Polyangium spumosum: one gene and its partner. The protein of the gene in region 2 interacts with the protein of the main gene of each other region in a pairwise test. Links are inferred from orthologs where the notes say so. Each region holds a gene or a part of one and is shown on either strand. Other genes may lie near its edges.

The links.
Region 1: the proteins of bioB (region 2) and GF068_RS23700 interact in binary tests that used the Escherichia coli proteins (3 or more experiments, as listed by UniProt). The link is inferred for Polyangium spumosum from one-to-one orthologs.

Annotation. Positions count from the first base shown.
Region 1 is NZ_WJIE01000006.1:678,258-692,715, reverse strand. What follows is about bases 11,723-14,458. They hold GF068_RS23700 (class II glutamine amidotransferase), read right to left. Parts: upstream 13,649-14,458; coding sequence 12,797-13,648; downstream 11,723-12,796. Other genes in these bases: hemG (protoporphyrinogen oxidase), read right to left, coding at 13,677-14,458; GF068_RS23705 (GGDEF domain-containing protein), read right to left, coding at 11,723-12,475. In the rest of the region: GF068_RS23745 (AAA family ATPase), read right to left, coding at 1-4,266; GF068_RS23740 (peptidylprolyl isomerase), read right to left, coding at 4,377-4,883; GF068_RS23735 (radical SAM protein), read left to right, coding at 4,950-5,864; GF068_RS23730 ((2Fe-2S)-binding protein), read right to left, coding at 5,845-6,162; GF068_RS46390 (hypothetical protein), read left to right, coding at 6,221-6,349; GF068_RS23725 (GAF domain-containing protein), read right to left, coding at 6,405-7,826; GF068_RS23720 (acyl-CoA reductase), read right to left, coding at 7,884-8,966; GF068_RS23715 (LuxE/PaaK family acyltransferase), read right to left, coding at 8,963-10,078; GF068_RS23710 (aspartate aminotransferase family protein), read right to left, coding at 10,138-11,487; more of GF068_RS23705, read right to left, coding at 11,570-11,722.
Region 2 is NZ_WJIE01000004.1:514,987-529,496, reverse strand. Bases 4,924-7,711 are described here. They hold bioB (biotin synthase BioB), read right to left. Parts: upstream 6,920-7,711; coding sequence 5,927-6,919; downstream 4,924-5,926. Other genes in these bases: GF068_RS16035 (CBS domain-containing protein), read left to right, coding at 7,044-7,711; GF068_RS45105 (GFA family protein), read right to left, coding at 5,508-5,930; GF068_RS16050 (mechanosensitive ion channel family protein), read left to right, coding at 4,924-5,434. Also shown: GF068_RS43605 (sialidase family protein), read right to left, coding at 1-156; GF068_RS16075 (hypothetical protein), read right to left, coding at 490-1,089; GF068_RS16070 (hypothetical protein), read right to left, coding at 1,134-1,484; GF068_RS16065 (SDR family NAD(P)-dependent oxidoreductase), read right to left, coding at 1,503-2,216; GF068_RS16060 (SDR family NAD(P)-dependent oxidoreductase), read right to left, coding at 2,213-2,923; hpt (hypoxanthine phosphoribosyltransferase), read left to right, coding at 3,852-4,496; more of GF068_RS16050, read left to right, coding at 4,568-4,923; more of GF068_RS16035, read left to right, coding at 7,712-7,955; GF068_RS16030 (ATPase, T2SS/T4P/T4SS family), read right to left, coding at 7,952-8,857; GF068_RS16025 (right-handed parallel beta-helix repeat-containing protein), read right to left, coding at 8,895-10,448; GF068_RS16020 (thiamine biosynthesis protein), read right to left, coding at 10,601-11,221; GF068_RS16015 (fatty acid desaturase family protein), read right to left, coding at 11,271-12,275; GF068_RS16010 (SEL1-like repeat protein), read left to right, coding at 12,446-13,723; GF068_RS16005 (protein kinase domain-containing protein), read left to right, coding at 13,779-14,510. UniProt on the Escherichia coli protein: Catalyzes the conversion of dethiobiotin (DTB) to biotin by the insertion of a sulfur atom into dethiobiotin via a radical-based mechanism.

The DNA of each region.
Region 1 (14,458 bases), on a different replicon or contig from region 2:
CGGCGCGGAGAGCTCGGCGAGGCGCGCGCGCTGCATTTCGATCATCGCCTGCTCGAACGAGGCGCGCTCCGCCTCGGCCTTGGCCCGGCGAAAGAGCTCCGCCTGCAGGCCGTCGTTCGCCCGGGCGAGCTCGTCCGTCCGGCGCCGGACGTCGGCGAGGAGGAGCGCATTTTCGAGGGCGATCGCGGCCTGCGACGCGAGCAGCGAGAGGAGCTCGACCCGGTCCTCCGAGAATGCGTCCTCGACGAGGCTATTTTCGAGATAAAGGACGCCCGAGAGGGCGTCGCGGTGGACGAGCGGCAATCCGAGGAAGGACCGCGGGGCGAAACGGACGAGGTGCGGATCGGCCTCGAACGACGTGCCGGCCGCGCCGCGGCCGACGACGACCGGCGAGCGCGTGCGCGCGCAATATTGCACGACGCTCGCCGCGACGCCGCCGGCCTCGGCGAGCGGGCGCATGTCCGAGACCTCCGCGCCGTCGACAGTCAAGGTGGCCCCGACGAACAGCTCTCGGCGTCGCGAGAGGACGAGCGCGGCGCGGTCGGCGCCCGCGACCTCGAGCACCGTGCGGAGGAGGCGCACGAGCAGTCGATCGAGGTCGATTTCACCCGCAATGGCCTGCGCCGCGCGCACGATGGCCACCGCGTCGAGCGACCCATGGCCACGCGAGGGACGCTCGGCGAGGCGCCGAGGTCCGTCGTCGGGCGAAGGCCCCGCCTCCTCGGCCGATTTCGAGCCGAAGAGGTCGGGATGTTTCGCTTCGAGGTCCCGCACCTTCGCCGCGGCGCCCCAGCGAAGATACGCGCGTCTCGCCGCTTCGAGGTAAGGCCGCGCCTGCTCGCTCCTGCCCCGGCCGGCATAATAATGCGCCGCGCGCTCGCAGGCGAGCCCCTCGTGGTGGACGAACCCGTTTTTCCGGGCCGATTCGATCGCCTCGTCGAAGAGCTCGCGGGCCTCGCCGTGGCGCCCCGCGGCCGCCGCGACCTCGGCGGCGACGAAACGATGGAGCGCGAGGTAGTTGTCCGGAAAAAGCCCGGCCCAGGCTTCGAGCTTCGCCCGGTGCGGCGCGAGGCGCTCGTGGAGGCGGGCGCGCTCGGCCTCGTCCGCGCCGGAGAGTCTCATCGAATACGCGAGCGCGACGACGAAGGTGGAGAAGGCCTCGAGGTAGAGCCACGTCCCCCCGGCGATCTGCGCCTCGGCGCGCTCGGCAGAGCAAAACGCGCCGTCGAGGTCGCCGTGGAGCAGGCAGAGCTGCGTCCGGAGGGCGTGGTGCATACACGCCGCATATCCGAATTTCGCCTCGACCTCGTCGACGAACGCGTCGTCGAAATCGACGTCGTCGAGAGAGGTCGGCCCCGGGGTGCGGCTCCTCAGGGCGTCGAGCATGCGGCCGAGGGTGCCGAGCAGGTGCGACGTCATGGGATCACGCACCTCCGGGAGGATCCCCGTGGCTTTCTCCCACGCCGCGCGCACGGAGGAGAGCGGCTCACCCGCCCAGTACCGGAGCGAGATGTCGAGGTGGAGCGAATACGAGGCGTACGAGACGTCGCCCGATTCGAGGCTATGGGCGAGGGCGCGCTCGACGAACGGGAGCGCGCTCCGGATGGGCACGAAATGCGGGGCGAACGCGCCGAGGGTCCAGGACGTCTTTCCGCGAAGCGCGGGGCTCCGGACGCGATCTTCGAGCCGCACCGCGAGTTCGAAGATCGCCCGGGCGGTCGTGGCATCGCCGAGGATCATGGCCAGCAGGACGGCATACCCCGTGTACGCGAAGGCCGCGACGTCGGCGTGGCCGTGCTCGACGCAGGCGGCGACGAGCCGCACGATGACCACGTGATGCAGCGACCGATCGGCGATGTACGTGACGGAGACGATCCCGGTGAGCAGGTCGAGCTGCAGGGCGACGACGGGATCCTGGATCCGCAGGGAGGAGGCGAGCTCGTCGGGGCAGCGGCCGCCGACGAGGCGGGTGATGTCGGCGAGCGCCGCGGGGAGCGACGCGGCCTCCGCTCCTTTGTCCGGTAAAACGACGCCGAGCTCGGACAAACCTTCGCGGCCGGCGGCGATGGCCTCCGCGTACAGGCCACGCGAGGCCTGGAGGGCGAGCCTTTTCCCGTGCACGCCCGCGCGCTCGAGGGGCGTCTGCGCATGGGAGAGCGCGGAGGCGAGAAACACCTCGGCGCGCTCGACGTGTCCCTCGACGTGCGCGCACTCGGCCCGCGAGGAGAAAAACGCGAGGGCGAATGCAGGGTCGGCCGCGAACGCGGAGGCGGAGAGGAGGGCCGCGGCGGCGTCGTGAAATTCGACGGCGGTGTGGAACGCGGCCCGCGCTCGCGCCCTCTGGCCCGCCGAGAAGAGCAGGCGCGCGATGGCGATTCGCTCGCCCTCGTCGTCGAGCAGGGACGCGCCTCCGCGGAAATGGTGGGCGACCTCGAAGAGCCGCTCGTCCGAGGCATCTTCTTCGCCTCGCAAGGCTCGGCCGATCGCGAGGTGCACGCGCGCCCGCTCGTCCCCTTCGAGGAGCAAACGCGCCGCCTCGCGCACCTTTTCGTGCACGAAATGGTACGTGCCGCTCCCCGGGACGATCATCCCCTCGTCGATCGCCTCGGCGAGCTCTCTGGAGAGCTCATCCGCGGGCGCGCCGAGGACCTCGCGCAGTTTGTCGGCGTCGAATACCTGGCCGAGGAGGGCCGCGGCGGCGAGGGCGCGGCGCGCCCCGGGCGAGAGCTTGCCGAGCCGATCGGCCACGAAGAGGGCGGCGTCGTCGGGAATGGGCAGGTCGAGGATACGCCGTTCGTCCCAGCGAACGGCGTTCGTCCGGGCCTCTCGCTCGACGAGGCCCTCGGAGAAGAGGGCGTCGAGCACGTGCAAGACGAGGAAGGGATTGCCGCGCGATTTGCGATGCAAGAGGCGCGCGAGCTCCGCGACCTCGCCTTCGGGCGCGGAGAGCACGTCGGCGACGATACGACCGACGTGCTCCACGGCGAGCGGGCCGAGCACGATACGCTTCGCCGAAATGCCACGCTCCGAGAGAGATTCGAGGGAGGCGCCGAGCGGCCGAGCGGGCGCGATCTCCTCCTCGTGCGCCGCGCCGAGGACGAGCAGGCGCGAGAGCTCCTCTTCGGCGAGGAGCTCGCCGAGCATGGAGAGCGCCTCGGGGTCGAGGCGGTCGATATCATCGAAGAAGAGCGCGACGAGGGGAAAAGACGCGCAAAATACGGAGAGGAACGCGCACAAGGCGCGCCCCACGCGGCGGCGCGCTTCGGCGAGGCCGAGTTCGGGGATCGGGGGCTGGGGGCCGAGGACCGTGGCGACGTCGGGCGCGAGGTCCGAGAGGAGCGCGCCGTGACCGTCGAGGGCTTCGAGGAGGCGCGCGCGAAGGGCGGCGAGGCGGTCCTCCGGCTCGGTGAGGGCGCGGCGCGCGAGGGCCGTGAGGACCTCCGCGATCGGCGCGCGGGGCGCGGCGCCGTCCCGAGGTTTTGCCATGACAAACAGGCCCCCCTCGTGGGTGATCTGCTCGCGCGCCTCGCCGATCAGCGTGGATTTGCCCGCGCCGGCGGGGCCGAGGACGAGGACGAGCTCGACGGCGCCGGCTCTCGCGCTCTCGGCATATCGAGCGAGGGCCCGGGCCTCGCCCTCGCGGCCGAAGGTTTTACCCCAGATACGCCGATCGTCGGGGCCGTCGCCCGCGCCGAGGGGAAAGGGCGCGGCCTCGGGGCCTTCGCGCAAGAATCGTTCGAGGTCCTGCGCGAGGGCGCGGCCGGTCTGGTATCGATCCGCGGGCGCCTTGGCGAGGAGCTTCTGCACGATATCGGAGAGCACGCGCGGGACGGCCGGGGCGCGCTCGTGCACGGGCACGGGCGCGCGCGCGAGGTGGGCGTGGGCGAGCTCGAGGGGATCGGCGGAGACGAAGGGCGGCGCCCCCGTGAGCATTTCGTGAAAAATGGCGCCGAGCGAATACAGATCCGCGCGCCCGTCGAAGCCGCGGCTCGCCCGCCTCGCGCGCTCGGGGGCGGCGTACGAGAGCGAGGCTTCGCGGGAAACACGCTGCACCTCCGCGAGGAAGGCGTCGCCCGACGCGGGCTCCACGAGGATCACGGACGGCGAGAGATCGCCGTGGACCCGGCCCGCGCGGTGGAGCTCGTCGAGCGAGAGGGCGAGCGCGAGCGCGAGGCGCGCGGCTTCCTCGTGGTTTGTCATGCCAGACGCGAGCAGGGCCGCGAGGGTCTTTTGCCCGCGCTCGTCCCCCGGACCGAGGTGGCTCATGCCGAATCGTGCCTCCGTTGCCTCTCGCGTCGGAGGTGCCCCTCGGTGTTCCACGCCTGCATGCCTCGAACATATCAGGTTCGAGGCCTCCCAAGCGCCGAGGGGACGGTCTACTCGGTGCGCTGGATGATGTGAAAGCCGTACGCGGTCTCGACGACCTCGCTGATCTCTTTGACCTGGAGCTCGAAGGCGGCGTCCGAGAAGGCCTTGACCATGGCGCCGCGCTCGAACGCGCCGAGATCGCCGCCGCGCTCGGCGGCCCCGGGCTCGTCGGAGCACTCGCCGACGACCGACTCCCACGCCGCGCCGGAGCGCAAGGCGCGCAGGCAGTCCTGCGCCTTCTTCTTCGCCTCGTCGCGCGTGCGGTTGACGTCCTCGGGGCGCTGCTGCGAGCGCTGGTGCATGACGAGGATGTGGCGCGCGCCGATGCGGGTCGGCAGGCGCGCGATCCGCTGCCGCTCGCGCTCCTCGATGGCCTCGCGCTCGGCCGCCCGCTGAGGGCCGAGCGTCTCGAGCCCGCCCCCCGTCCAGTCCGGCCCCGACGCGAGCGAGGTGCACGCAGGACAGACGAAGGCGAGCGCGAGGAGAACGGAAACGCGGCCAGCGAGGGCTGCCATGGGGCGGGAACGTGGACCAGGGGCCGCGGGCGCGCAAGGGCCAAGCGTTGGCAGTAGGATGAAGTCGTGCCGCTGCTCGACGTGGTCCTCGGCTACGACTGCAACCTCGCGTGTACCTACTGCACGATCAGCGAGGTGATGCGGCGACGCGCGCTCACGACGCCAGAGGTGGCGCGCGAGATCGATCGTGCCGCGTCGAGCGGCTTTCGCGACGTGGCGTTCACGGGCGGCGAACCGACGATCCGAAGCGACCTGCCCGCCCTCGTGCGGTACGCGAAGAAGCGCGGGTTCGAGCACGTGAAGGTCGCGTCGAACGGCCTCCGGTACGCGCACCTGCCGTACCTGGAGCTGCTCGTCGCGGCGGGCGTCGATCAGTTCCACGTGTCGATGCACGCGAAGGACGACGCGGCGTACGAGGCGACGGTGCAACGTGAAGGCACGGCGATCCTGCGGCAAAAGGCGATCGAGAACCTCGTCGCGCGTGGGCTCGATCCGATCGCGGATCTCATCCTGAAGGAGGACACGTACCGGGAGGTGCGCGCCTGGGTCGAAGCGCTGCACGCGCAGGGGATCCGGCAATTCCGGCTGTGGCTCGTGTCGCTCACGGACAACAACCGCGCGAACGTGCATCAGCTCCCGCGCCTCACGGACGTGGCAGCGAAGGCACGCGAGGCGTTCGAGGCCGCGCGACGAGGTGGCTACGAGGTGCACGCGCTCCACGTCCCGCGTTGCTTCGTGCCGGGGTACGAGGATCACGTCAGGCATCCGGGCGCGGACCGCGTGCGGGTGGTGACGCCGGACGAGGTGTTCGATCTGAAAAACTCGCGCCTGACGGGAGGCGTGAAGCCCGCGGGCTGCGAGGGCTGCCGGTTCTTCGATACATGCCCGGGCCTGCGGCCCGACTACGTGGAGCGATACGGCGAAGGCGAGGTACGCGCCGTGCCCGCGCGTGACGAAGAGCTCAACCCTTCGAGCCCGTAGGGCCGTACCCCTCGCCCTCGCGAGGACCACCGCCGGGCAGATCGAGGTCGTCGAGGCCCGCGAGGACGGAGAGCGAGACGGGGTGGTAAGGCGGCCGCGGCGTGATGGGCTTGTCGACGTCGCCGCCGCGCTCGTGGACGAGGCGCGCGCAGAGCGCGAGGCACCACTTGCCCTGGCACCAGCCAGTGCCGAAGCCGGTGTACCGCTTGACCGACTCGATGTCGCGGTAGCCGCGCTCGAAGGCGGCTTCGAGCTCGTGCAACGTCACGTCCTCACAGCGGCAAACCAGGGTTTTCATGCACGAACCTCTCGCGGGACTGTAGCGCCCCCCCGGGGGGATCGGCTATACGGGGGGCATGCCTCAGAAACCGCAGGTTCGTGCCAAAGAGAAGGTTCGCCAGACGCGCAGGCTCGCCCGCTGGCGCGCAAAGAAGGCCGCCGAAGCGCAGGCGCAGCAGGCCCCCGCGCCGAAGCCGGCCTCGTGAAGCCGACGTCCGTGCCGTGAGCCCACGCGCTCACGGCATCGGACGGACGTGCTCGTCACTCCACCTCGACGCCGTCCGCTTCGGCCTCGTTCGTGTCGGACACATCCGGCGCGTGCTTGCCCTTCTTCCGCTCGGCCCGGATCGAAGCCATCTCCGCGCGCGAAGGGTTGATCACGAGGAAGCCGTGATCGGCGTCGAGCAGCGCCACGTCGCCGGGCGACGCCCACTGAAAGAGCCCCTCGACCTGCGTGATCGACGGCACGCCGAGCAGCCGCAAGAGCACGGGCGTGCGCGGATCCGAGGCGCGCTCGCTGAGCACGACGCCCACGGGATGCGTACGCGCCGAGACGACGAGGTCGAAGACGGTGAGCCGGTCGCCGATGAGCACGGCCTTCGTCGGCAGCTCGGCGCGCGCGTCGGGCGTCGCGAGCATGACGAGCGCGTCGCAGAGGTCTTCCATGTCCCGCGCGCGCTCCTGCATGAAGGGATCACCGACGATCCCGTTCGCCGCGCGCACACCCTCGCGCGCGACGAGGCCGAGCGCCTGCGCGACGCCGTGGCCCTCGGCGACGAGCTCGAAGGCGCGCTGACGGAGGCGCAGGTCGCCGATCATGAGCTCGTACGTGGAGAGGAACGCGGCCTCGCGCGCGAGCCCGAGCGTACGCGCGCGGCCGACGAGCGACGAGAGCGCCTTCTCGGCCGAAGCCCAGGCCGTGCGCAGGAGCTTCGTGTCCTCGGCCGTGGCCTTGCGCTGCGGTGAGGTGGCCGGGCGTCGCAAGGCCGCGACAGCGCCGAGCGATCGACCCGAGACGAGCGGCACGCCGGGCAGCGTGACCTTGCGCGTGCCACCACCCGTGCGCCGGAGCTTCTTGTCGCGTAGCTCGCGCAGCACCTCGGCGTGACGGATCGCCGAGGCGATCGGCGCGGTGAGCGCGACGAGGAGGCGGACGTCGCTCGGACGGTAGGCCTTGTCGCCCGCGCGCTGCACGACGATCGCGCCGAGCACGCGGTCATGGCCGAGGATGGGGACGGCGAGGAAGACGGGGTAACGATCCTCGTCGATGCCGGGGAACGCGCGCCAGCGCTGATCGCCGGGGGCCTTCACGACCGAGACGGGCCGCCGGGTCGCGACGGCCGTGCCGGTGAGGCCCTCGCCGACGGACATGCGCACGTTGCCACGCGCGCCGACGGGGAAGCCGACGTTGCCGCGCAGGACGAGCGCGTCGCCCTCACCTTCGAGCAGGTAGAGCGAGACGATCTCGCCCTGCACGATGGCGGCGATGCGCTTGGGCGCCTCGTCGAGGAGGACCGAGAGCGGCATCGGTTTGGCCACAAACGAAACGAAGTCGAGCACGCGGTCGAGGCGAGCCTCGCGGCGCACCGGGTTCGTCGACTCCGGCGGCGGGGGCAAAGAGGAGCCCACCGGCACCGCGGTGGTGTCGTGGTGGAGCGCTTCGTCAGGAGCACGCGACGCCATTCGGGCCGTACCATATCAGGCAGTACGGCCTTGGAAAGCGGTCGTGGGAGGAGCCTCTCAAGCGCGGGACGGGCGCAAGTCGACGGGCCCATCGAGAGGAGGGCGCTGCATCGCACCGAGCGGCGAGCGGCGCGCAAAGGGTGCGCGTTCGAGGACGGCACGCGCGAGGATTTCGTCGTCATCGTCGAGGCCGACAGCCGTCAAGTACGTGACCCACGGGTCGAGGAGGCGCGGCACGTCCTCGGGCGCGAGCGCGACGACGTGAACGACACGTGCAGCCGGCGGGAGGACGAGCGCGCGTGGATCCGGGTCGAGGCCGACGGCGTGCGAGGGGCCCGCGAGGAAGAGGCCGACGGCTTCCATGGAGGCGCCATACATCGTGATCTCCGCGGCGAGCGCGGGATCGAGGGGGCCACGAGGGACGCTGGCGTCGGCCGACGAGAGCACCTGGTCGAGCACGTCGACGAACGCCTCGGCGCGCCGCTGCCCGCCCGCGACGAGGACGACGCGCGGGGACAAACACCCGCGCTGATCGAAGGGCACGACGTCACGCGTAATCGCCTCGGCGGCCTCGGGCAGAGAGGCGCCCGCGCCGACGATGGCGATCCCGAAGCCGGTGCCGTGTCCGCGGACGAGGACGCCCGCGGGCAAACCCCGCGCGATGGTCGCGATCGTGGCGTCGGCGCCGTACACGTGGAGCTCGTCGCCCGGCGAGGGCGCGAGCGTGCTCGTGAGGGTGACGTGGTTCGTCGCAGCGAACGACTCGTCCTCGGAGAGCGCGCGGACGAGCAGCTCGGCCACCACGGGATCGCGGCGCGAGGGGCGCACGACGACGTCGCTGGAGGTCGCGACGGCGAGCGCGAGCGCGCGGAGCGGCGCCGTGCACACGTTGGCCGAGAGGACGACGTGGCAACGAGGCGCGACGCCCGTGCGCGCGAGGAGCGCGTCGATCTCGGCGTCGGTCGGAGACGTCTCGAGGTGCGCGCCGAGCGCGAGCTCGACGCCCTTCGGGTGGAGCCCGGTCGTCTCGGGCAAACGCGCGCGCGCCTCGACGCCGAGAGGATCACGCGGATCCTCGACCCGCCTGCCCGCGGCGATCACGCGAAGGACACGCGCCCTCGCCTCGGCGCCGTCGCTCATGACGATCCACGCGCGAGGACGTCGTCGATCGCGAGCGAGCACCCGCGCGGCGTGGCCCCCGGGGCGCGGCCGAAGAGCTCGACGCCCTCGGCCGTCACGCGCCCGAGGTCCGAGGTCTGGATCGCCACGGACGCGTCGACGTTGGCGAGGTCGACGAACCGCAGGATGCCCGTCTCGCCCGGCGGGAGCGGCGCGAGGGTCGCGGCGTCGACGGCCGTCACGCGCATCCAGGGCGGCGACACGTACACGCCGTGCCGCGCCGGCGCGCGCACGCCGAGCGCAGCCGCGAGCGTGCCCTCGTAGAGCTGGCTGGAGAGCTCGGTCATGCCGTACTCGCCCACGACGTGCGCCTCGGGGAGGCCAAACGTGGCGGCGATCGCGCGCCGGAGCTCGGCCGGCTCGACCTCGCGCGATCGACCCTTGAAGCCGCCGGTCTGCATCACGCGGCTGCCCGGCGGGAGCGTCAAATCCCGCGCCCCCGCGCCGTCGAGCAGGTGCACGAAGGCGAACGACGCGCCGAGCACGAGCATGCTCCGCCCCCGCGCACGCGCCTCGGCCGCGGCGCGTGAGAGGCCCTCGATGTCGAGCTCGCCGCCGCGCACGTGAAAGCTCGCGGGGCCTCCGAGCTCGCGGGCGAACCGATCGAGCATGAAGCCGAGCGAGGAGTCGGAGACCTCCTCGACGGACGGCGCGAGCACGAGCACGCCGAGGTCTTCCTGATCGGGCCAGAGCATCCGCTCGCCCCAGCGAAGCGCGACGAGCTCGTACGTCGCCGTGGTGCGGAACGGATGCTCCCCGCGCGCCTCCCTGCCCTGCGACGTGCCGCTCGTCCGGAACACGAGCGTGTCCTCCTCGGGTGGGTGCACGGCGATACGCGCGAGCCGGAAGACGTCACACGGCAGCGCGGGGATCACGGAGGCGTCACGCGCGCTCGCGAGGTCGAGCCCGCGCGCGCGGACGAGGCGACCGAGGGCGGGCACGTGCGCGGCCTGGAAACGCGCGAGCGCGAGCGCGAGGTCGTCGAAGGGCTCTGTCTCCGCGCCGGAGAGGGTCCCCAGGACGAACGCACGCACGCGCTCATGCAGCGCTTCGCTCGTAGGCCGCACCGTCACGCGGCGATTCCTAGCAGGAGCGAGGCAGGGTCGCCAAGCGAGCGGCCCTGTCGTGCAGGTCAGCCGATCGCCGCCTTCATCGCGTTCGCGGCCGCCGTGAGTTGCTCCTCGGCGATCGTGAGCGGCGGCGTCCAGGTGATCACCTCACCCTTCTGTCCGCCCGTGATGACCACGTAGCCGGCCTCGAGCATGCGGCGCATCGTATGCAAGGCGAGCGCGCCGCTCTCGAAAGCGACGCCGAGCATCAAGCCCTCGCCGCGCACCTCGACGACGCCCGGCGCGCCCGCGAGCACCGCGGCGAGGTACTCCTTCGTCCGCGCGCCGATCTCGCGCGCCTTCGTGACGAGCTGCCGGAACCTGAGCGAGTCGAGCGTGGCGATCGCCGTCGCGCAAGCGAGCGGCGCCCCCGCGTGCGTGGACGTGTGCACGACCTCGCCCTCACGCGCCCACGCCTGCATGACCTCGTCCGGCGCGATACACGCCGCGATCGGCAGCCCTCCGCCGAGGCCCTTGCCGAACACGAGCACGTCGACCGAAGCGCCCACCGCGGTCGATCGCACCATCGAGCCCGAACGGCCGAGCCCGGTCCAGATCTCGTCCGCGACGACCAGCGCGCCGTGCCGATGCGCGAGCTCGCAGAGGTCACGCAAGAACCTCTCGGGCGGCACGATGATGCCGCCGCGGCCGAGGATCGGCTCGACCAGCACCGCGCCCACGTTGCCGGCCGCGAGCGCCTTCTCCGCGGCGCCGAGGGACCGATCGAGATCGTCCTCCGCCGCGGGATACGGCGCGAACTTGACGTGCGGGTTGAGCTGCGAGCTGAAGGGCTCGCGGTAACTGTCGCGTAGCCCGAGCACGGCGAGCGGGCCGTAACCGAGGCCGTGATACGCGCCTTCGAACGCGACCACGCCGGGTTTGCCCGTCGCGAGCGTGACCGTCTTCAACGCGGCCGTCACCGCGTCGCTGCCGCTCTGGCAGAGCAGCACGCGCGGCGCGGAGCCCGGGTGCAGCGACGCGAGCCGCTCGAGCAGCGCGACCTTGATGTCGGCCGCGTACACGTCGCCGAGCGCCTGGATGAGCCGATCGGTCTGCGCCTCGATGGCGCGCGTCACGCTCGTCGCGCCGTGACCGAGCAGGAGCGAACCGAAGCCGGCCACGAGGTCGACGTAGCGGTTGCCGTCGACGTCGAACAGGTTCGCGCCCTTGCCCGAGGCGAGGACGATCGGCGTCATCTCCGCGCCGCTCGACTCCTCGCGGGTCTTGCGCCGTGAGCCGAACGCCGGACACTCGACGCGCTCGAGCCTGCCGAGCAGGCTGCGAGACGCAGGGCCGGGAGGCGCTACGCGGATCTCGGGGAGCTCTTCACCCGTCGGTTCCTCTGCGGGAGCGGGAAACTCGCTGAGGGGCATGTCTTTTCAACTAGCACGCACGGGCGCGGCGAGCAGCGGTGACGAGCGTGCTCCGGAGGTCCGAGGGCCGACGCTTGCGTGCTCAAGAACAGAGGCGGTTACGGCCTGTCCTCTTGGCCTGGTAGAGCTTCTCGTCGGCGCGCTTGATGAGGTCCTGCGCCGAGCGATCGCTCTCCTGCAGGATCGCGACGCCGAGGCTGATCGTCACCTTGATGCTGTCGGCTTGAAACACGAACGCGTTGTCCGCGACCTTCTGCCGGAGCGTCTCGCCGAGCGCGACCGCGCCCTCCAGCGAGGTCTCGGGCAGGACGATCGAGAACTCCTCGCCGCCGTAACGCGCGAAGACCTCGTCGCGGCGGATGCGCGACTGCACCACGCGCGCGACCTCCTTCAGCACGTAGTCGCCCGCGAGGTGGCCGTGCACGTCGTTGATGCGCTTGAAGTGGTCGATGTCGAACATCAGGATCGCCAGATCCCGATCGTGCCTGCGGCCGCGGATGATCTCGCGCTCGAGGGCCTCGTAGAGGTAGCGCTTGTTGTAGATCTGGGTGAGACCATCGATGATGGTCATCCGGTAGATCTCTTCGTGGTACTGCGCCTCGACGTCGGCCCCGGAGAGGAACTTGAAGATCGTCGGGCCAATCTTCACGCGGTCGCCGTTCTTCAGGACGACCTCGCGCGAGATCTGCTCGTCGTTGCAGTACGTCCCGTTCGTGCTGCCGTCGTCGACGACGACCCAGTAGCTGCCCTGCTGGCGGAACTGCGCGTGGCGCCGCGACACCGAGTCGCCGTCGAGCACCACGTGGTTGTCCGCGCCGCGCCCGACCCGCGTCGGGTTGTGCTCGAGCACGAAGCGCTTGCCGAGCAGCGTCGGCTCCTTCGTGTAAATGACGACGAGGCAGTCGGTCCCGAGCCGAGGCGCCTCACCCCCACCAGGCGGGGGCTGCACCACCGTGGTAACGCGAGTCTTTTCGTCGAAGTCGTTCACGCGGTTTCAGCCCGGTCTGCCTGCGACATCAGTTGCGTCGGGAAGCAATCGAAGCAGGGCCCCTCGGAGACGTCCGGCCGAAGCTCATCCACCCCGGATCCAGCCAGTCTTCCAACGTCAGCGTATCCATCCCCCCGCGCAGGCGTCAAGGTGAATTCGATTACCTGGTTTCGTCCTCGCCGTGACGCTTCGCGGGGGCCTGGTTGCCCAGGGGCCAGGGCGAGGTCGCGACATTCTTGTGCGGCGATTGTACGAATGCAAGGCGCCCGCTCGAGACAGCAGCGACGGACTCGTTGGTCCGGTCGACGTCGGACGAAGCCGTCACGTGATGCGTCCTCGCGAGGGGCTCGCGCGTAGCCCTCGCTCGGCCCGCGCGCCCTTCCGATCCGGAGAACCCGAAGGCAACGTCGAGAGCAGGCGCCCGTGATCGAAGACCCACAGCTCGCCGGGCTTGCCTTGCGTCCACGTCTCGTTCGTCGTGAGCGGCGCCGTCGCGACGACCGCCACGCGATCACGCGGCGTGGTCACGGCCGAGAAGTCGACCGCGACGTCGTCGTCCGCGAGGTGCGCGAGGCCAAACGGCGCCTTGCGGATGATGTAACAGAGCCGCGTGCCGCACCGGGCAAACAGGTGCCGCCCGTCACCGAGCAAGAAGTTGAACGTGCCGTCTCGCGCGATGCGCGCGCCGACGTCGGCCACCACGCGCCAGAGCTCGCTCGGGCGGCGCGGATAATCGTCGAAGGTGCGGCGCAGCTCCTCGAGGAGCACGCAGAAGGCGTACTCGCTGTCGGTCGTGCCGATCGGGGCGAAGCGGCCGAGCTTGCGCTGCCTCACGCGCGGCAGCGTGCCGTTGTGCGCGAAGACCCAGTGCCGCCCCCAGAGCTCACGCGCGAACGGGTGCGTGTTCGCGAGGCTCGTGGGGCCACGCGTCCGCTTCCGGACATGGCCGATCGCCAGCATGGTCTTGATGGGGTTCTGCGCGAGGAAACGCGCGAGCGGGCTCTCGGCCGCGGGGCTCGGCTCGAGGAACACACGCGCGGCGTAGCCCTCGTAAAACGAGAGGCCCCAGCCGTCCGCATGCGGGCCCGTCTTGCCGCCTCGCTGGCGCAGACCGGCGAACGAAAAGACGATGTCCGTGGGGACGTTGCACTCCATCCCGAGCAGCTCGCACATCGCAGCGCGCCCGGAGTATAGGGGAAAATCAGCGCGCCGCGACGGCCGCCGCGGCTTCGTTCGCCTGCCGCACGCAGTCGGGGATGCCCACGCCGTCGAACGCGGCGCCCGCGAAATAGAGGCCCGGGAGCCTGCGCGAGATGTCGCGGATGCGACGCACGCGGGCAGCGTGCCCCACGATCGGCTGCGCGTTCGCCTGCTCGTACCGGAAGACCCGCGCGAGCATGGGCGCAGCCCTCACGCCGATGAGCGAGCCAAGCTCCTCACGCGCGAGCGAGACGAGCGCCTCGTCCGTCGCCGCGAGCGCGCCGGGATCACGATGCCCGCCGACGAAGACGCGCACGAGCGCCGCGTCCTGCGGCGCGCGCCCCGTCCACTTGCTCGAGATGAACGTGGCCGCGAGGATGCGACGCCGCTCGTCCTTGGGGATGACCACGCCCACGGCGTCGAGCGGATGCGGGACGTCGGGCCGCGCGTACGCGAGCACGATCGTGGCCGTCGAGAGGTACGGGATGCCGCGGAGGAGCGCGCCGAGCTCCGCGTCGACATCACCGAGCGCGCTCGCCGCCGCGTTCGCGGGCGCCGCCATCACCACGTCGTCGGCCTCGATCGACTCGGTCTGCCCGTCACGCGCGCCGTGACGCACGACCCAGCGCGGGGGCGCGCTCGCGTCCGCGCCGCTCGATCGCTCGACGGAGACGACGGGCGCGCCCACGCGGATGTCGCCGCCGGCCTTCTCGATGCGCCGCGCGAGCGCCTCGATGAGCTCGCCCATGCCGCCGAGCAGCGAGTGGAACGGGCTCGGCGGCG
Region 2 (14,510 bases):
ATCGAGCGCCGCGAGCCCGTAGGTGTACCCGATCCCCTGGAGCTCCCCCGCGGTCATTGCGAGGTTTTTCCCTTCATCGAGCGTGAAGGTGACGGCGGACGTGCCGCTCACCGATTCACACGCGGGCAGCGCCCAGCCGGGCGTGGAGCCGCCCATTCCCCCTGTGCCACCTGTGCCACCCGCGCCACCGGCGCCACCCGCGCCGCCGGCGCCGTCTCCGCCGCTCCCACCGGCGCCGTCGGATCGAGGAGGGTCGCCGGCTCCGCAGCCAAGCAACAACGCGGAAGCGGTGGCAATGGCGCAGACAAAGAAAAGGTTGGTCCTTGCAAGCATGTTGTTGTCCCTCGTGGGTGGGGCGCAGACGTGTTTCGGGGGCTCGCAAGAGGGCGAGCCCCGCAGGGACCACGGTCATTGCAACGGGTATGCCTCGGAGGCCGTCCGCCGGCGGGGGACGTGGCTTCGCTCGTTATCGCGGTTCTTCGGTTCGGGCTAAAAGCCGAGGTGCATCAACGTCCATCCGCCGCGGGTGCGGTAGAGGACGGCCGCGGCGTCGCCGCCGTCGAGCAGGAGACCGTCGCCGAGGGCGCCTGGCGCCGGCGATTCGACGATCCGCGGGCCGATCCGCCCGACGAGCACGGGGAGGCCGTCACGAAGCGCTCGAGGTCGCAGCTCCCAGCGCGCGAGCCAGCCGAAATCGGCGTCGATCTCCGTCGGGCGCGGCGGCGCGTCCGGCCTGCCCCCGAGGTCGGGCACCTCCGTCCTCGTCCACCATTGCCCCCGTCGACCTCCGCCGAGCAGCTCCGCGGCGCCCGTCCCCCAGAGGATGGCAATGCCACCGGCGCCGGCGCGGCTGCGCACGAGCACCACGTCGTCGATTGCGCCGTCGCCGTCGAGATCACCACGCACGGCGCACGGGCCCGATAACGCGACGTCACAGGCGGCGTGGTGCTCCGGCAGCTCGGCCCGCAGCCGGGCCACGAGCGCCCCCGGGAGCTCGCCCGGCGATTCTGCCGGCGCGGGCTTGCAGGCGCAAAACGCGGACGCGGTGAGGGCGAAGGATCCCAGGAGGGAGGCGACGATCGGCTTCATGTTGGCCCGTTATCGGAGCGGAGGCGCGGAGTGTGACAGGCGCGTCATGCCGTCATCAAGACGAAGAGGCGCGTGTCGTCCGAGAGAGGGCGGTCCGGGTACTCCTGCGCCCAGTATCGCTGGAACACGCGCTCGAACGAGCTCACCCCCTCGCCCCTCAGCCCCGTTTCTTCCCGGACCCTCGGATCGACATCTCCATAACGCGTGACGAAGCAATGCTGGACACGGACGCGCCCGTCGAGCTCCACCTCCGCCCCCTCGGACCCGAGCAGCCAGCGCTGGGCGGGATCGTCCTCGAAGGGCAGGATGTAGACATTGAGCCGATAACCGACCTGAAACGCCATTCGTTGCCGGCGAAAGAGGTAGGCGGGGAGGTCATGCTGTTCGCTGTTCATGGCCGACGACGCACCTCCCTAAAGGAGGGCTCCCCCGTCGATCACGATGGCCTGCCCCGTGATGCCCGCGGAGGCTTCCCCCGCCAGATGGAAGGCCAGGTCGGCCACCTCGCGCGGCTCGATCATGCGGCCCAGGGGCACGCCCTTCGCGAGCGCCGCCTCGTCCATACCGAGCTCGCGCATCCGGCCCTCGGCCATCTCCGTGCGTGTCCAGCCCGGGCAAATCGCATTGACGGTGATGCGGCGCGGAGCGGCGTGCAGCGCGAGGGCCCGCGTGAAGCCGACGACGCCGTGCTTGGCCGCGACGTACGCGGTTTGATCCGGCACGCCCTTGAGGCCCAGCACCGAGGCGATGTTGACGATCCGCCCCGCGCCGTCGGGCAGGTGGGGGAGCACGTGCTTGCACAGGTAATAGGTGCCATTCAGGTTGACCGCGAGGACCTGGTGCCAGAACGCGTCGTCGTCCGCGGGATCGAGCGAGTTGGCCCCGGCGAGCCCCGCGTTGTTCACCAGCACGTCGATGCGGCCGAAACGCGCGAGGACGGCGCGTACGGTCTGCGCGACCGCGCCCGCGTCGCTGACGTCGCAGACGTAGCTCTCCGCCACGTGGGGTGATTCCACGCGGGATCGCGCGAGGGCCGCGACGGAGAAGCCTCCCTCGTGGAATCGCTGGGCGATGGCCTCGCCGATGCCCCTCGACGCGCCCGTGACGAGGGCGACACGCGCGCTCATTGCGCCACCCCGCCGCCGTCGACGGGCATGACGACGCCCGTCATGAAAGAGGCCGCGTCCGAGGCGAGGAACGTGATGGCCCAGGCGATCTCGCGCGGCTCGGCGAAGCGGCCGAGCGGGACGGCGGCCTTGTAGACGTCGTCGCTCTGCACGTTCATGCGCGCGGAGAGCACGGAGAGGACCTGGCGCAGCATCGGGGTATCGGTGCTGCCCGGCGCGACGCAGTTGACGCGAATGCCGCGGGGGCCCCAGTCGAGCGCCGCGCTCTTCGTGAGCTGCGCGAGCGCCGCCTTGGACGCGCCATAAATCGCGCTGTCGCGCTTGCCGATGAAGGCCTGATCACTCGCGTTGTTGACGATCGCTCCGCCGCCGCTGCGCAACATGATCGGAATCACGGATTGCATGAGCAGGAAGGGCGCCTTGAGGTTCACGGTGAGCACGTCGTCGACCGCCTCGAGCGAGGTGTCCACGAGGTTGCCGAGGTGCGTGACGCCGGCATTGTTGACGAGGATGTCGATCCGCCCCTCGCGCGCGGCGACGCGCTGCACGTGCGCGTCGATGGCGCAGAGATCCCGCAGGTCGACGTCGGGGAGGTCGAAGCCGTGCACACGCGCGCCGTGCTCCTCCAGCAACGCGGCCACAGCCGTGCCGATACCGCTGCGATGTCCAGTGACGATGGCGACTTTGTCGCGAAGTCCGGGTAACATGAGGGGCGACGCGATATCACGCCCACACGTCCACGTCAATCGGGTGGTGGATTGCAGGTCGTCGGTATCCGTGAGGTCGCCAGGCTACAGCCTGCGAGCTTCACTGAGGACTCCGAGCATCAATGCCGCCCGGCGCTGATCCTGGCGACCGCTCTCTTCGCGGCGCTTTCTGTCTGCATGCATCTCCTGGGGCCGCGTTTCCGTCACTGGTACACATGTTGCCGATGGTGGTCGCATACAGCCGGTGGTATGGGTGCCTTGCCAGCTGAGAGTCCTGCCGTGACTCCGCTCGTCCCCTGGGCTGCCACCGGAACATCGCCTCCCGACAACGAACAGGATTGCGCTCATGACCATGGAAGTTGAAGCGCCGCGGCGCGCGAGCACCGAGGCTCCGACGACCGGAGGGATCTCGGTTTTCTCCCAAGCCATGGTGCCCACCGAGTACGGGAACGTCCGTGTCATCGTATTCCGTGACGATCGGGCTTCCCAGCATCACGCGCCGCTGGACGAGCACATCGCGCTCGTCGTCGGCGACGTTCGGGAGGGCGAGGATGTCCTCGTGCGTATCCATTCGGAGTGCTGGACCGGCGAGGCGCTGCACTCCTTGAAGTGTGATTGCCGCGAGCAGCTCGACGCGGCGCTGACCACGATCGCCAAGACAGGCCGCGGGATCGTGCTTTAACTGAGGCAGGAGGGGCGCGGCATCGGGCTGGGCAACAAGATTCGAGCCTATGCCCTTCAGCAGGAGGGGCTCGACACGTTCGCAGCCAACCGCGCGCTCGGATTCGCGGACGATCTGCGTGACTTCTCGGTGGCGGGCAAGATGCTCGAGCAACTGAGGGTGCGCTCGGTGTCTCTCCTGACGAACAACCCGGTGAAGATCTCCGGCTTGTCGGAGAGCGGCATCCGGGTCGTGGGCCGTCGCCCCATGCCCGCGACGGCCAATCCGCACAATGAGAAATACATCCAGACCAAGAATGCCCAGATGGGCCACGACATCCGCTCGTGGCTGGACGAGCAGGTCGGCGGGCACGCGCGCATCGTCTTCACCGCCGAGCAGATCCGCGCGCGCGTCGCCGAGCTGGCGCGCGACGTCGCGCGGGACTTCGCGGGCAAGGAGCTGGTGACCGTGGGTGTCCTCAATGGCGGGTTCATGTTCTTCGGCGACCTGCTCCGCCAGATCCAGCTCGCCCAGGCCGAGCTCGACCTGGCGCCCATCACGCTGCATTGCGGCTTCATGGGATTGCAGCCGTATGGAAGCGATGGGAGCTCTGGAGGCGTCCTCCGGACGACCGCGGATCTGGCCTTCCCGATCAGCGGAAAGCACGTGCTGCTCGTCGAGGACATCGTGGACACGGGGATGACGACGACCTATTTGCGGGAGAACCTGGCGCTGCGAGAGCCGCTCAGCGTGGAGGTCTGCACGCTGCTCCACAGGCCCAGGCATACCACCCCGGCGCTCCGCATTGCCTACCGAGGCTTCACGCTGGAGTCCGACGACTTCGTCTTCGGGTATGGGCTGGACCTCAAGCAGAGGTTCCGCGAGCTCCCCTTCATCGCCACGCGCGGGTGATCGCACGGCTGCCGTGCGTATCCCGGGTACTCCACAGACCATCGATTCAACGATCAACAGAGTTTCACGCAATGAACGATATCGTCAAGAAATATACGGAAATCGGCCTCCAGCTCGGCCTCGACATTGGCACCAAGATCCTCGGGGCCATCGTCCTGTGGATCGTGGGCCGGGTGCTGATACGCGGCGTCCTTCGCTTGCTCGATCAAGCGACGAAGGTGCGCAAGATCGACGATACGCTCGCGCGCTACCTGCATTCGGTCGCGAGCGTCCTGCTCAACATCCTCCTCATCGTCACGGTCCTCGGCGTCTTCGGCGTCCAGACCTTCACCTTCGCCGGGATCCTGGCGGCGGCCGGGGTCGCCATCGGCCTCGCCTGGTCGGGCCTGCTCGCCAACCTGGCCGCGGGCGTGTTCATGATCATGCTGCGCCCCTTCAAGGCCGGCGACGTGGTCACCATCTGCGGGACGATGGGGATCGTGCACTCGATCGGCCTCTTCGTGACGGCGATCGATACCTTCGCCAATGAGCGCGTCTTCATCGGCAACAACAAGATCTTCACCGAGATCATCACGAACCACACGGAGAACCCGGTCGCGCGCCTGGACATCAAGGTCCAGCTCCCCCACGGCGCCGACGTGCACAAGGTCATCAAGATCCTGGAGGAGAAGCTGCCGAAGGCGGACCACGCGGTCAGCGACCCGCCGCCGTTCATCGAGATGACGGGCGTGAGCGCCGCCGGCCCGACGCTGGTCGCGCACTCCTACGTCGACAGCAGGAAATATCCCTGGGCGCTCACCGCCGCGAACCTCGCCGTCTACGCGGAGATCGGGAAGCTCGGTTATCCGATCCCGGCGCAAGAGGTGGTGCTCCGCGGAGAGCTCGGGCGGCTCGCGACGGCCAAGGCCGACGACGTGCGGGGATTCGCGCAGGTTTGAAGCATCATCGCTCCAGCTCCCGAATGCCGCTCGACATTCGGGGGTGGTGCCCGGCAGGATGGCTCGACGGCTCCTACGAAGGAAACTCCGCGTACCGGGGGGCATCTCCCCCGATGTGATCCCAGGGCGCCCTCGAATCGACGAAGATATGCATCTCGATCTGGACGCCCGGATCTCCATCGACGCTGCCGAGCGTCACGCCGTGCACCTTCTCCCCGGCCGTGCCGCACAACGTGCTCCCGCAGGTCCGGCAGAAGCAGAGCCCCCATCCGGGGGTCGTCTCATGGAAGGTGAGATTCTCCTCGCCGCTGAGCCACGAGAAAGAACCTGGCACGACCTCGGCATAAGCGGACCCCGCGCCGCTGAATGCTTTCCTGCATCGCGAGCAGTGGCAGCAGCGCCCTGGCCCGAGCGGGGCTTCGATCTGGTATCGGACCTTTCCGCAGAAGCAACCGCCCGTGATCGGCACGATTTCTCCTTTGCGTTTCGTGCTCACTCCTCCGCCGCCGCCTCCACCGCGACCGACGGCTTCCTCGCCGACAACCCCGCGTCCCGGATCAGCGCCGTGTCCTCGTTCGCGTCCGGGTTCGGCGTCGTGAGCAGCTTGTCGCCGTAGAAGATCGAGTTCGCTCCCACGTACAGGCACATCATCTGCGCCTCGCGCGTGAGGTCCGTCCGGCCCGCCGACAGGCGCACCATGCTCTTCGGGAACACGATCCGCGCCGTCGCGATCATCCGGATGAACTCCACCGGGTCGAGCGGCGGGAGGCTCTCGAGCGGCGTGCCAGGAACACGCACGAGCGCGTTCACCGGCACGCTCTCCGGGTGCGGCTGGAGGCGCGCGAGCTCCACCAGCATCGCCGCGCGATCACGCACCGTCTCGCCCATCCCGATGATGCCGCCCGAGCAGACCGTGATCCCCGCCTTGCGCACGTTGCGCAGCGTCACGAGGCGCTCGTCGTAGGTGCGCGTCGAGATGATCGAACGGTAGTGCTCGCGCGACGTGTCGAGGTTGTGGTTGTACGCGTCGAGGCCCGCTTCCTTGAGCTTCTTCGCTTGCTCCTCGTTCACCATGCCGAGCGTCACGCACGCCTCGAGGCCACGCTCCTTCACGCCGCGCACCATCGCGAGCACGCGGTCGAACGCCGGGCCGTCCTTCACCTCGCGCCACGCCGCGCCCATGCAGAAGCGCGTCGAGCCCGCGGCCTTCGCGCGGTCGGCCGCCTCGAGCACCCCGTCGACGTCGAGCATCTTCTCGGGGCTCGTGCTCGTCTCGTGGTGCGACGACTGCGGGCAGTACGCGCAGTCCTCGGGGCAGCCGCCCGTCTTCACGCTGAGCAGCGTGCAGAGCTGCACCTCCCCATCGACGTGGTGCGCCCGGTGCACACCTCGCGCACGGTCCATCAGAACAAAGAGCGGCAAGTCGTGGATCGCGACGACCTCGTCCACGGTCCAGTCGTGGCGGATGGGGAAGACCTCGGTCATGGCCGGCCGGTGTAGCCGACAAAGGCCCGCGCGAAAAGCCATAGCCCGAACCGCTCCCTCGCCGCGCCCCGAGGACTGGCACCGATCTGGCACGTTCTCCGGGCAAAACGCAGAGGAGTGCCACATGTCCCTCGATCGGTACCGCCGCCCCCGGTTGATCGTCCTCCACCCCCGCTCCACCACCTACGAGGCCGCCCGCGCCATGGCCGACAACCACGTCGGCGCCGTCCTGGTCGTCGAGGACCAGAGGCTCGTCGGCATCGCCACCGACCGCGACCTCGCCCTCGACGTCGTGGCCGCCGGCCTCGACCCGCGCACCACGCCCCTGCGCGACGTCATGAGCGACGAGGTCACGCCCGTGGACATCGACGACACGGTCGAAGATGTCGTGCGGCTCATGCGCGAGCACGCCTGCCGACGCGTCCCCGTGCTCGAAGCAGGCAGGCCCGTCGGCATCGTCACGCTCGACGATCTGCTCATCGAACGAGCGATCGACCCCGACACCGCCCGCTCGATCATCACCGCGCAGCTCGAGGTCGCCGCCCGCTTCAAGCCGGCCGGCGCGACGAGCCCGGCGAGCGTCACGCTGAGCCGCGGCGGAGAACGTGCGCGGCAAAGGCGCGCCGCGCGCGCGGAGAACACCTACGGCCGCCTGCTGCACGCCTGCATGCGCCAGACGGGCCTGCCCAAGCGCGAGCAGGCCGAGCGCGCGCTCTTGATCGTGCTCGGCAACCTCTGCAGCCGCCTCACCGAGGACGAGGCGCAGCACCTGCTCGCGCAGCTCCCGTCGAAGCTCGTCCCGCAGCTCGACGCGACGCTCGGCGGCTCGAACAAGGACATCACGCCCGACACGATCGAGGCCGAGCTGCGCCGCGCCCTCAAGCTCTCGCCCGAGGCCGCGACGGACGTGCTCTACGCGACGTGCGAGGTCATCGCCGACAGCGTGTCCGCAGGCGAGATCGAGGACGTCCGCTCGGAGCTGCCCGCCGCGATGAAGGACCTGTTCCCGCCGATGCCGTATCGCCGCGCGGGTTAGAGCGAGGCTCGGAGCTCGTCACCGACGAGCACCTCCGACACGAGCACGAGCCCGCCTCCCTCGGGGCGCGGCGAGAGGCGCTGCGCGACGATGCCTCGCAGGCACGCGCGCAGCCGCTCGCGTGTCTCCTCGGGCTGCGGGCTCATCGAGAGCAGACGGCCGATCGTGCGGCCCACGTCCGGCGTGGGGAGCGACGAGAGCACGAGGTGGCCCGCCTCGGCCGCTTGCAGCACGACCTCCATCGTCGCCGCGTCGCGGATCTCGCCGACGAGCAGCACGTTCGGATCTTGCCGCAGCGCCGCGTGTGCGCCCGACGCGAACGACTCCGTGTCGCTGCCGACCTCGCGCTGACTCACGGTCGCGCGGCCCTCGCCGTGCACGAACTCGACGGGATCCTCGAGGGTGACGACGTGCTTCGGGTACGTCTGCACGATGTGCGCGAGCATCGAGGCGAGCGTGGTGGTCTTGCCCTGGCCCGCGGCGCCCACGACGAGCACGAGCCCGCGGCCCTCGTCGGCGAGGGCGCGCGCGGCGGGTGGCACGCCGAGCGCGTCGAACGAGGGGATCTGCGAGGGGATCACCCGCAGGACGAGGGCGACCGTCCCGCGCTGGAGGTAGACGTGCACGCGGAAGCGGCCGAGGCCCTCGATCTCGTAGGAGACGTCGACCTCGCGCAGCGAGCCGAGGGTCGCGAGGATCTTGGGGCGCCGGGCGAGGACGAGCCGCGCGACGGCCTCGGTGTCCTCGGGCTGCAGCGGTTCGGCGCGGAAGTAGACGATGTCCCCCGCCACCCGCGCCCCCGGCGGCTGCCCCACGCGGAGGTGGATGTCGCTCGCCTGGGCCGCCTGCGCCTTGCCGAGGATCTGGTGGAGGAACGCTTCGCTCGCGTAGGGAGTGGTCACGGGGGCGTCACGGTAACGCAAATCGGGCCGAAAGGAGCTACCGCCGCCGCCTCCGAGCGATCGCCGTCGCCAGAAGGAGCCCCCCGACCCAAGCCGCCCCCGCCGTTCGCCCCGGCCCCGCCGCGCACATGAGGCCCCCGGCAGCCGCGTCCGCGTCCGCGTCCGCTCCCGCCGTCGCTTCCGCTTCCGGCTCCGCTGCCGCCTCCGGCTCCACCTCTGCTTCCGGCTCCATGTCCGGCTCCGGGTTCGCTTCGGGCTCCGCCGCCGGCTCCTCGGCCGCCCCGAGCCCTGCGCCCTCGTACGCGCCGATGTCGATCGGCCCCGCCGCGACCCGCCCGAGCTGCCCGGCGTTCGCCACGATCGTCTTCGCCGGCGGCTCGAACAGCGGCGTCACGAGCGGCGACGGGAACGGATATCCCGGGGGGCTCGGCGGGGCCGCGGCGCCGACGTCGCGCAGGGGGCTGCCCTCCGCCGGCCGCAGATCAAACGACGCCAGGTTGGCGAACTTCGGATCCGCGCCCTGGATCGTCCCCTGCCATTGCGACGGCACCGAGCTCCCCTGCGGCACCCAGTTCTTTTCGCCCCCGATCACCACCTTGCCCGCCGCCCACTCCACGTCCGTGAGCTGCAGGATCGAAAGCGCGCCACCCCCGACCCGGTAAAACGTGTTGTTGTGCATCTCGATGCTCTCGATGCCCCAGAAGATCTCCACCACCGGCTTCGATCCCTGGGCCAGGAGGAACGTGTTGTTGACGAATCGATATCGACCGTTCGTCGAGCCTCCCGTCGCGTCGCTGCCGATGCGCACCGTGTAAAACGTCCCCGTCTTGCGGAAGACGTTCCCCACGATGTCGCCGTCCTCGCGCGCGACGTCCTCGGCCTCGCCGTCCGGCGCCACGAGCTCGAGCTCCCGGTAATACGCGCCCTCGATCCAGTTGTAATAGATCTCGTTCCGCTCGGCGCGGCTCTTCACCGCGTGGCCGCCGAGGCCGTCGTGCACGAAACAATGCTGCATCCGGAACACCGCGCCGGGGTGCGTGTGCTCGTCCGTGTCCATGTAAATGGGGTGGCGCGTCGTGCCCTTGCCCGCCTTGTAGACCTCGACGTACTCGAGCGTCAGCGATCCCGACCCGTCCATCGCGCCGAGGATGCCGTGCGAGGGGCAATCGTGGACCGCCGTGTCCCGGATCGTGACGTCGTGCCCGCGGTGGAACACGCAGCGCGAGCTGCCCCCCACCACCTCGAAGCCCTCGATCACGTAATGGTCGGCCCCCACCTCGAGCGTGTTCGTCCCCCCGGAGAGCAAGGGGCGCTTCCCGTTCACCCGCACGCCCCGGATCGTGATCTTCTTCGACGCCGTGCCGGACTTCGTGAGCTTCACGTCGCCCGCATACGTGGCATCCCCGGAGACCTCCACCACGTCGCCCGGCTGGAGCAGCGACGCCACCGATTTCAAGCTCGCATGCGGTTTGCCCGGACCCACCTGGTACGTCGCGGCAAACACGCTCGACGAGGCGAGCAGCGCCGCCGCGAATCCACCCACCCCGACCCCACGCCGGACCCCACGGGGAATGGTCGTTCCGTTTCCCATGGACCGAGCTTCACCCGGCGCGCGGGATCCATTCAAGCGCTTCGAGCGCCGTCATCGGGCGCCGCGATGCCAGAAATGTGCTCGCCGATCGAAATGGGAAGCCGGATCGGCGCGCCAAACGCTGGCGCTCCGGGTCTTCCAGGCTCTCGGCTCTACGGAGGATCGAGCTCGGCGGGGATCTTCGCCGGGTCGAGGAGCTTCTTCTCGGCGAGCGCCCGCGCCGCGGAGACCGCGAGGGCCCGGTGCTCGCGCGGGAGCGAGGCGTCGTTCGCGATCGAGAGCACGGCCGCAGCGGCCTCCCCGGCGCCCTCCGGATCCAGCATCTCGCGCGCGTCCGCAGGCCGACCCGCCACGCCGAGCAGGGCCTCGAGCACGGCCGCGCGCTCCTCACCCGTCGTCACGAGCGCCCGCCCGCCGAGCGGCCCCAGCGCGAGATCCGCGTCGTCCGCGAGCGGCAATGCGAGCAGCGCCGTCCGCTGGATCACCCCGCCGTCCCCGAGCGCCTCCACGAGCCCCGTGGCGCCGAGCGCATCCGCGAGCGCCGCGAGGCCCGCCGGATCCTCGCCCATCGCCCGCTGCCACCGCGGATCGTCGAGCCGCGGGCTCCTCGCGGGCGGCGCGCTCGCCGTCGCCGCGCCCGCCTCGTTCACCGCCGACGAACCCCCCGCCGGCGAGGTCACCTCCGACGGCGCAGAGCCGCGGCTACACGCGGCGAGGGTCGCCACGAAAAGCACGGTCCACGTTCGCCTCGGGCGCGCGTTCGCTTGCGGCATGGCCCGCGGCTTACCGCGACTCGGAGGATCTGCCAAGCCCGACGATCGCTCAGGCCGCCTCCGCCACTTCCTGCGGCGGCGGCGCGTCCTTCGGGAACGGCACCATCTTGCCGGCCTGCGGATCCCAGAGCTTGAGCGAGAAGCAATGCAGGACGTCGCGCGGCGACAGGCTCGTCTGCGGCTCGACCTGGAGCTCCGGGATCGCCGCCATCGCCTCGCGCAGCCGGTAGAACGGGATCGCCGCGTTCAGGTGGTGCACGTGGTGATAACCGATGTCACCCGTGAAATAACTCATGATCGGCCCGCAGCGCATGAAGCTCGACGACTCCACGGCCGCGCGCGCGAACGTCCAGGTTTGCCTCGGCTGCATGTGCACGCCCGGGAAGTTGTGCTGGGCATAAAAGAGATACGAGCCGAGCGCGCAGGCGATGAAGAGCGGGCCCACGAGGACGAGCAGCGTCATCTCCCAGCCGAAGAAATACGTGATCGTCGCGACGAGCCCCGCGTGCAGGACGAACGCCGCCGCCGAATCCCAGTTCTCCCTGGGATTGCGGAGGAACGCAGAGACGCACATCCCGCCGAGGAAGATCGTCAGGTAGCCGAAGAGGATCGTCAGCGGGTGGCGCGCGATCGCATACGCGATCCGCTTGCTGCGCGGCGCGCGCTTCCACATCTCCACCGTCATCACCGGATACGAGCCGATCTGCGCGCCCACGATCTTCGCCGTGTGCGCGTGGTGGTAGTTGTGCGTCTGCCGCCAGACCCGCGGCGGCGTGAGCACGAGCGCGCCGTAGAGGCCGAAGATCACGCTGCCTACCTTGGACTTGCGCAAGAGCGCCCCGTGCTGGAAGTCGTGCGCCAGAATGAACGCGCGCACGATCACGAGGCCCTCGAGCACGCTGCCGAAGATCCGCAGCGACCGCCACGGCGCCGCGGCGGCGACGGCGGTCGCGAGCGCGAGCACGGCGAACGTCGAGGCGACGTGATAAATGCTGCGCGCTCGATCCTCGATGGCGAAAGGACGCGTGACGGCGACGAGCTCGTTTCCCTGCATGGTCCGCAAGATGGCCGGTGAATCCGGGCGAAGGAGAAGCTTTGGTGCGCGTGCTCTTATCCAACCTCGCGCGCCCTGGCAAGGTCCGCAAGGGGCAATCGCGCTGCGCACGCCGCTACGCGCCGAGCCTCTTGGATCCGGCGCGCCGCTGGATTAGCCCGGAACGCATCATGCGCTCTGCCCTCCTCGCCCTTCCCGCCGCGGCGCTCCTCGGCTGCGCCGCCCCGGCGGCGCCGACGCCCGCCGCTCCGTCCGCCGTCGCCGACGCGCCCAGCGACACCCTGCGCGAGCGCTGCAACAAGGGCGACGGGCCGAGCTGCACCGAGCTCGGCCTCCGCGTCGAGCGAGGGGAGCTGCGCGGGAGCGAGTCGGCCGCGTGGTACTACGAAAAAGCCTGCGACTTCCGCGACCCGCACGGCTGCAACGACCTCGGCTGGCTGCTCCACAATGGCAAAGGCGTGCCCAGGGACGTCGCGCGCGCCGGGCGCCTCTATGCCCGCGGATGCACGTACGGCAGCGCCCGCGCCTGCACGAACCTCGGCAACCTCCACGAGGACGGGCTCGGCGTGCCGAAGGATGTCTTCGAAGCGCTCGCGCTCTACCACAAGGCGTGTGGCCTCGGCTTCGCCGTCGGCTGCCGCAACGCGGGCCTGCTGCTCGATAACGGCATGGGCGGCCTCGCCCCCGAGGACCCGGCGTCTGCACGCGGGGCCTACGATCGCGGCTGCAGCCTCGGGGACGCCGGCGCCTGCCTGAACCTCGGCAACCTCTTGCGCGAGGGCCGCGGCGGCGCCGTCGATCACGTCCGCGCGCGCGAGCTCTTCACGCGGGCCTGCAACGACGGGGACCTGCTCGGCTGCAACAACCTCGGGTTCCTGTACGACAAGGGGCTCGGCGTCGCGCCGGACATGTGCAAGGCCGTCGCCGCGTACCAGCGGGCCTGCGACGGCGGCGAGCCGCTCGGCTGCACGAACCTCGGCAATGCCTACGAGGACGGCGACTGCCTGCCCAAGGACCCGCGCCGCGGGCTCGCGCTGCACCAGCGCGCCTGCGACCAGAAAGAGCCCCTCGGCTGCAACAACCTCGCCGCCGCCCTCGAGAGCGGCCAGGAGATACGGCGCGACACGGCCCGCGCCATCGAGCTCTACTTTTTCGCCTGCGGAAAGAAGGAGCCGCTCGCCTGCAACAACCTCGGCCGCATCTACGCGCAGGGCAAGCTGCTCCCGCGAGACGACCGCCTCGCCGTGAAATACCGCCGGATCGCCTGCGAACGGGCCCACGGCGCGTCGTGCGCCACCCTCGCCCGGATGCACCACGAGGGCCAGGGCGGGCTCGCGCCGGACCCGGCCGAGGAGCGCAGGTTACGCGAGCGGGCCTGCCTGCAGGGATACGCCGAGGCCTGCTCCCTGACGGGGACCACGCTGCCGGAAAAGCCGCCTCCGCGGTGAAGCAGCCCGCGTCCCCCTTGCCTTCCGCCCCCGCCGCTGGTGATCCTGGCTGTCCGTGCGCAAATCAGGTGACGTCATCGGCGGTCGCTTCGTACTGGATGGAGAGCCCATCACCGACGGAGGGATGGGGATCGTCTGGCCCGCTTACGAGAAGGACTCGAAGGAGCGCGTCGCGATCAAGTTCGTCGCGGAGCCGAGGGACGGATCCACGCCGAAAGAGAGCATGCTCCGGAGGTTCCGGCGCGAGATCGAGATCCTCTCGCGGCACCTCCACGAGCACCCGCACATCGTGCGCTACGTCGACCACGGCGTGACGGACAACGAGCCCTGGCTCGCCATGGAGTGGCTCCACGGCCGGGGCCTCGACCAGGTGCTGAAGCACGGCCCGCTGCAAGTCGACGACGTGGTCAAGCTCGGCCTGCGCGTGGCGCACGCCCTCGGCGCGGCGCACGCGGCGGACGTCGTGCACCGCGACATCAAGCCCTCGAACATCTACCTCGTGGGCTCCGACGTCGAGCGCGTGAAGGTGCTGGATTTCGGCATCGCGCTGCTCGCGGGCGGACACATGACCTCGACCGGCGTGGTCCTCGGGACCGTCGGATACATGGCCCCCGAGCAGATCGACTACGCCTCGGGCGTGACCGCCGCGGCGGACATGTTTTGCCTCGGCGCCGTGCTCTTCGAATGCCTCACGGGTCGCAGGGCCTTCGAGGGCGGACCGCAGCACGTCGTGCTCGCGAAGATCGTGATGGCCGAGGTGCCACGCGTCGCCGAGATCCGCCCCGAG